One region of the Cryptosporangium japonicum genome, then DNA from elsewhere that is predicted to be linked to it. Evidence: riboswitches for the same ligand, from Rfam matches in the RefSeq annotation. Region 1 holds a riboswitch; each other region holds the start of a gene.

What was found. A riboswitch is a leader RNA that binds a small molecule or an ion and turns the genes downstream of it on or off. The one in region 1 is predicted to bind cobalamin.
Region 2: linked by a shared signal. The riboswitch ahead of ABD437_RS11185 (ribonucleoside-diphosphate reductase subunit alpha) and the one ahead of ABD437_RS20940 (CbtB domain-containing protein) in region 1 are both predicted to bind cobalamin.
Region 3: linked by a shared signal. The riboswitch ahead of cobN (cobaltochelatase subunit CobN) and the one ahead of ABD437_RS20940 (CbtB domain-containing protein) in region 1 are both predicted to bind cobalamin.

Annotation. Positions count from the first base shown of each region.
Region 1 covers NZ_BAAAGX010000016.1:276,070-278,324, reverse strand. The annotation lists gene ABD437_RS20950 (DUF6223 family protein) at 3-314, shown strand; gene cobF (precorrin-6A synthase (deacetylating)) at 325-1,086, shown strand; adenosylcobalamin (AdoCbl) riboswitch at 1,132-1,226, shown strand; gene ABD437_RS20940 (CbtB domain-containing protein) at 1,273-1,479, shown strand; gene ABD437_RS20935 (CbtA family protein) at 1,479-2,255, shown strand, end outside.
Region 2 covers NZ_BAAAGX010000009.1:20,156-22,410, forward strand. The annotation lists gene ABD437_RS11175 (hypothetical protein) at 1-209, opposite strand, end outside; gene ABD437_RS11180 (GNAT family N-acetyltransferase) at 251-733, opposite strand; cobalamin riboswitch at 920-1,094, shown strand; gene ABD437_RS11185 (ribonucleoside-diphosphate reductase subunit alpha) at 1,269-2,255, shown strand, end outside.
Region 3 covers NZ_BAAAGX010000018.1:159,600-161,854, reverse strand. The annotation lists gene cobN (cobaltochelatase subunit CobN) at 1-1,003, opposite strand, end outside; cobalamin riboswitch at 1,057-1,177, opposite strand; gene ABD437_RS23995 (precorrin-3B synthase) at 1,278-2,255, shown strand, end outside.

The DNA of each region.
Region 1 (2,255 bases):
CGATGGTTCTGGAGTCCACGGTGTACGGCCTCACCACCGGCCGGCTCGTGTCGAGCACCGCGGCCGTGATCGCGCTGACCGGCGTCGTCCTCGGCGCGGTCGCGCTGCGCCGGTCCGGCCGGCTGACGGCGGCCTCCGCGCTGGCGGCCGGCGGCACCGGCGTGCTGGCCGGAGGGTTCGTCGTCGCGACCGCGGACGGGGGTCCCGGCAGCGGCAGCGGGATCGTCGGCGGCGTCGTGGCGCTGGTGCTCGGGCTCACCGCGGCCCTGCTCGGCGGCCTGGCCCGACGCCGCGCCCGATCGGCCGCCACCTAGGCTTCTGCGGGTGCGACACATTCGGGTCATCGGGATCGGAGCCGGCGATCCCGGCCTGCTCACCGTCGAAGCGGTCGACGCGCTGCGCAGCGTCGACGTGTTCCTCGTCCTGGACAAGGGGGAGACGACCGCGGAGCTGACCGCGGCCCGGCAGGCGATCCTGGAGCGGTTCCTGGGCACGGACGGTTACCGGGTCGTTACGATCGCCGACCCGCCCCGGGACCGCACCGCCGACGACTACGCCGGCGCGGTCGAGGCCTGGCGCGACGCGCGGTCGGCGGCGGTGGAGCACGCGCTGCGCGCGGAGGTGGCCGCGGGCGGCACCGCCGGGATCCTGGTCTGGGGCGACCCGGCGCTCTACGACGGCACGATCCGGATGCTCGACACGATCGTCGGGCGCGGGCAGGTCGCCTGCGCCTACGACGTGCTGCCGGGCATCAGCAGCGTGCAGGTGCTGGCCGCGCGGCACCGCGTCACGCTGACCCGCACGGCCGGTGCGGTGGTCGTCACCACCGGTCGCCGGGTGGCGAACGGCCACCACGACCACGACACCGACCTGGTCGTGATGCTCGACGCGAGCCTGGCGTTCCGCCGGTTCACCGGAGAGGACGCCGAGCTCTACTGGGGTGCCTACCTCGGTGCGCCCGACGAGGTGCTGATCGCCGGGCCGCTCGACGAGATCGCCGACCGGGTGGCGTCCACCCGGGCGGAACTGCGTGCACAAAAGGGGTGGATCATGGACACCTACCTCATCCGCCGCAGGGAGCGCTAACTCACGTTGACCGCAGGGCCGCGCGGTCCTACGGTTCTCCCGACACGTGACGGCGCGAGGAAGCTGGTGCGAATCCAGCACGGTCGCGCCACTGTGAGCCGGCGGCCACCGTCGGTGAGTCAGATACTGGTGCCGTCACGAAGCCCGTCGCAACAGGGGACGCACGATCCCCGGAGGAGGCTCCAGGTGACCAGCCCTACCGCTGTCGCTACCCCCGTCGTGATCTCCGGCTCGCGAGCCGCCGTGTACCTCGGCGCCGCCGTGCTGCTGGCGCTGCTCGCCTACTACTTCATCGGCGTCGACCAGGGCGCCACGTCGGTCTTCGGCAACGACGTGCACGTCCACGAGTACATTCACGACGCGCGTCACTTCCTCGGTTTCCCCTGCCACTGATGGAACTCAAGCTCCTGCTGCGCGGCGCACTCGCCGGCGGAGTCGGTGGCCTGCTGGCGTTCCTGTTCGCGCGCGTCTTCGCCGAACCGCAGATCCAGAAGGCGATCGACTACGAGGAGGGCCGGGGCGCCGCTCAGGACGCCCTCGACCGGGCGGCGGGCCTCCCGGTCCCGGCCGCCGAGCCCGAGGTGTTCAGCCGCGCGATCCAGGCGAACGTCGGCATCGGCACCGGCATCATCGTGTTCGGCGTCGCGATGGGCGTGCTCGCCACCGTGATCTACCTGATCTGCCTGGGCCGGGTCGGCAACCTCCGGCCGCGGGTGCTCGCGGTGCTGGTCGCCGGGGGCGCGTTCCTCGGGCTGTTCCTGGTGCCGTGGCTGAAGTACCCGGCCAACCCGCCCGCGGTCGGCGACGACGACACGATCGGCACGCGCGGTGGGCTCTACCTCGCGATGGTGCTGGCGTCGCTGGTGATCCTGGGCGCGTCGGTCTGGCTCGGCCAGCGGCTGGCCGTGCGGTTCGGCAACTGGAACGCGACGCTGCTCGCCAATGGGGTCTACGTGGTGGCGGTGGCCGCGGTGATGCTGTTGCTCCCGACGATCTCCGAGATGCCCGAACCGCTGCGTGACCCGGGCGGGCGGATCGTCTACCCGGCCTTCCCGGCCGACGTGCTGGCGTCCTTCCGCCTCTACTCGGTGGCGGCGCAGGCTCTCCTCTGGGGCGCGTTCGGCCTGGTCTTCGGGCCGCTGGCCGAGCGGGCCCTGCTCGGGAGGCCC
Region 2 (2,255 bases), on a different contig from region 1:
AACGAGCAGCATGCGGTTTCCCGCGCCGTCAGGTCCTCGGTCCGAGCACGAACCCCGCCGGTCTCGGCCAGCACCACCCGGGCGCGGGTGGGCGCGAGCCGTTCGACCCGCCGAGCGGTGGTGAACAGGTCGTCGAACTCAGCGATGCGCGGCGGCCGTTCCGCGGTGGGCAAGGTGCAGGCGGGGGAAACCCCGTCGGAGCTCGTCATGCCTCGACGGTAAGCCTGTACCTGGGTACCGGATGCAAGCGTCAGTTTTGCCGGAGCACGAGCTTGAATCCGTCGTGGGAAGCGACGAATCCCAGCCGACGGTAGAAGCGGTGCGCGTCCAGCCGCGACTTGTCCGACGTCAACTGCACCGTCGCGCACCCACGGCGGCGAGCCTCCTCGATCGCCCAACGCATCATGGCCGCGCCGAGCCCCCGGCCGCGCCATTCGCCGGCGACCCGCACCGCCTCGATCTGCGCCCGCAGAGCCCCTCGGCGGGCGAGCCCAGGAAGGAAGCTCAGCTGGAACGTCCCCACGATCCGACGCTCGGCCGCCGCCACCATCAGCAGATGCGCGGGATCGGCCTCGATGGCCGCGAAGGCCGTTTCGTACGGCGTGAGGTCGTCCACGCTCTCGCGCCGAGCGCCGAGTTGATCGGCGGCCAGGAGCTCGATCAATGCCGGAAGATCAGCCCGTTCGGCGCGGCGCAGCACGACGCCGTCCACGCCCAGTGTTTCGTTGACCATGCCTGACGCTCCCACAGCACGACGAGCCGAGCAGCGCGCGCCGGACGGTTCAGGAGACCGTACCGGCTGGACAGCCGGTGGTGGGCTCGGTGGTCGGACATGGTCACCTCCGGCTCGTCAAGAGTCGGGCCAGGGACGGTCGGTGCCGCGGGCCCGGGGCGGGTAGCGCGTATGGTGGTGCGCGCAGCTGGTTCGGCCGTCCACCCAGGGTGGCCGTGGCAACAGGGAACCCGGTGGAAATCCGGGACTGCCCCGCAGCGGTGAGTGGGAACGACCGCCGTCATCAAGCACTGGGCGCGAGCCTGGGAAGCGACGGCCAGTAGGCCAGTACGAGCGCCCACGAGTCCGAAGACCTGCCAGCGCGCCGGGCCGGGAACGGTCCGGCGGTCGGAGGCCGCGCGGGACGGCTGACGCCATCCCGCGCACATCGCCGTGCGCATCGGCGTCGGTCCTCGCGTGTCCAGATACTCGCGAGGAGAGAGTTGTGACAACCGCCGAGGTCACGCCGGAGACACCGGTGCAACGCCGGCCCCAGATGCACGTCACGCAGATTCACCTGACTGCGGCAAACGGCGACGCCGAGCCGGTGGACGTCAACAAGATCGTGAAGGCCGTCGAACGGTGGGCGGGCGACCTCACCGACGTCGACCCGCTCCGGGTCGCGACGAAGACGATCAGCGGTCTCTACGACGGTGCCAGCACGGCCGAGCTCGATCAGCTCAGCATCCAGACCGCGGCGGAGATGATCGGCGAGGAGCCCCAGTACTCTCGCCTCGCCGCGCGGCTGCTCGCCGGCTACCTCGACAAAGAGGTCCGCGGCCAGGGCATCGCGAGCTTCAGCCAGTCGATCGCGCTGGGCCACGAGCAAAGCCTGATCGGCGACGACACCGCGGAGTTCGTCAAGAAGAACGCCCGTAAGCTCGACGACGCGATCGACGAGTCCAACGACCTGCGCTTCGAGTACTTCGGGCTCCGGACGGTGGCCGACCGCTACCTGCTGCGCCACCCGCACGCCCGCCTCGTCGTCGAGACTCCGCAGTACTGGCTGCTGCGGGTGGCCTGTGGGCTGAGCACCACCGCCAAGGAAGCGATCGACTTCTACCGGCTGCTCGCCAGCCTCGCGTACCTGCCGAGCTCACCGACGCTGTTCAACTCCGGCACCCGGCACACCCAGATGAGCTCCTGCTACCTGGTGGACTCGCCGAAGGACGAGCTGGACTCGATCTACCAGCGTTACGCCCAGGTCGCGAACCTGTCGAAGTTCGCCGGCGGCATCGGCATCGGCTTCTCCCGGGTCCGTGGCCGGGGTGCGCTGATCCGGGGCACGAACGGCCAGTCGAACGGCATCGTCCCGTTCCTGCGCACGCTCGACGCGTCGGTGGCCGCGGTCAACCAGGGCGGGCGACGCAAGGGCGCGGCCTGCGTCTACCTGGAGCCGTGGCACCCGGACATCGAGGAGTTCCTCGAGCTGCGTGACAACACCGGCGAGGACGCCAGGCGCACGCACAACCTCAACCTGGCG
Region 3 (2,255 bases), on a different contig from region 1:
AGGCGCTGAGCATCAGCGCGATCTTCTTGTTCTCCGGCGCGATGTGGCGGAGCACGCCGTGCTTCACCGCGATGCCGGCCACACGCGCGGCCCGCTCGGGGTCGGCGACGTAGACGGTGAGGCCGTCGGCGTCGATCTCCTTGAACGAGAACGGCACCGTGATGATCCGGCCGTCGAACTCCGGGATCGCGACCTGGGTGGCGTTGTCGAGCGGGGAGAGCCCGTCGTCGTTGGCGTCCCAGGTGGCGCGGCTGCTGGTGAGGCAGAGCCCCTGCAGGATCGGGACGTCGAGCGCGGCGAGCGCGCCCACGTCCCAGGCGTCGTCGTCGCCACCGGCGCTGACGGTGGCGGGTTTGGTGCCGCCGGCGGCGAGCACGGTGACGACGAGCGCGTCCGCGGTCTCGAGGGTTCGCAGCAGCTCGGCGGGCGCGGTGCGCAGCGAGGCGCAGAAGATCGGCAGGGCCTGGCCACCGGCGTTCTCGATCGCGTCACAGAGCGCTCCGACGAACGCGGTGTTCCCGGCGATGTGGTGGGCGCGGTAGTAGAGCACCGCGATCGTCGGCCCGTCGCCCGTCGATTCGCGTTCCAGGATGCCCCAGGTGGGCATCTCGACGGGGGGCTCGAAGCCGAGGCCGGTGAGCAGGACGGTGTCGCTGAGGAAGTTGTGCAGCTGCTGGAGGTTCGCCGCACCGCCCTGCGCGAGGTAGGCGTGCGCCTCCGCCGCGACTCCGATCGGGACCGTCGAGAGCTGCATGAGGTCCGCGTCCGGCGCGATCTCCCCACCGAGCACGACGACCGGCAACGGCCCCGCGAGCAGCGCGTCGAGCCCCTCTTCCCAGGCCCGGCGTCCGCCGAGGATCCGGACGACGACCAGGTCCACGCCGTCGGTGAGCCCGGGCAGATCGTCGACGCCGGTTCGAGCCGGGTTCGCGAGCCGGTAGGGCGCGCCGCTGGCCCGCGCCGAGAGCAGGTCGGTGTCCGACGTCGAGAGCAGCAAGATCACGCGGGGCGTCCTCACTCGGGGTCCGCGCCCCGGGTCGTGGTCAGCGGTGCCTGGAGTCTCCTGGCTCCCGGATCGACGCTCCCCTGCTGCCTTCCCGCTGATGCAGTGGCTCGGATGCAGGCTCGCTCCCCGGTGACAGTGGCGGGACCGCGCCGGATTCACACCGGCTTCCTCCACCTGACACCGCTCATGGCCTTTCAACACTGGTGATCAGGGTCCCAATCGTCAAGTGGGCCCAATGGGGATCACCGGAGCGACACGTAGCATCCGGACTATGCCCACCGCCGTGCCCTTCCGCCAGGCTGCCGACAGCTGCCCAGGCGCGTTGCAGGTGCACGAGGCGGCCGACGGCGGGCTGGCCCGGGTGCGCATCCCCGGTGGTGTGGTGAGCCTCACCCAGTGGCGGGCACTGCTGCCGTTCGCCCCGCTGGAGCTGACATCTCGGGCGAATCTGCAGATTCGCGGCGTCACCGATTCGGACGCGTTGGCCGCGCGGCTCGCTGACGTCGGACTTCTGCCCTCGGCCACGCACGAGCGGGTACGCAACATCGTGGCGTCGCCGCTCGGCGGGGCCGGCCCGGTGGTCTCCGCGCTCGACCGGGCGCTGTGCGCGGACGGAGAGCTGTCCGAGCTGCCCGGCCGGTTCCTGTTCGCGATCGACACCGATCGGGACGTGGTCTCGCTGGGCGCCGACGTGACCGTGCTGCTGGGCGCCGACCCGGTCCCGGTGCTGCTGGCGGGGGTCGACAGCGGTCTGCGGGTCCGGGCCGGCCAGGCCGTTGCGGCCCTGATCGCCGCCGCGCGGTGCTTCCTGCTCGAACGTGCGGCGCAGGCCTCGAAGGCCTGGCGTCTGTCCGAGCTCGACGACGCCGTGGCGCGGGTCGCCCGCCGGATGCAGCCGGCCCTGGCCTGCGCCCTGGTCGAACCCTCCGTGCTCGCGCCCCTCCGCGGCGCCGACCCGATCGGAGCGCTCGACGGGGCGGTGGGGGTGGTGGTCCCGCTGGGACGGCTCACCGGAACGCAGATGGACGCGATCACCGAGGTGGCCCGGAACGAGATCATCGTCACGCCCTGGCGGGGAGTGGTGCTGCCCGGCGTGGGGCCCGAGGCGCTGGCTCCGCTGGCCGAGGCGGGGCTGGTGACCGATCCGGCGTCGGCCTGGGCGAGCGCCTCGGCCTGCACCGGCCTTCCCGGCTGCGCCAAATCCCGCACGGACGTCCACGCCGACGCGGCGACCGCACTGCGCAACCCC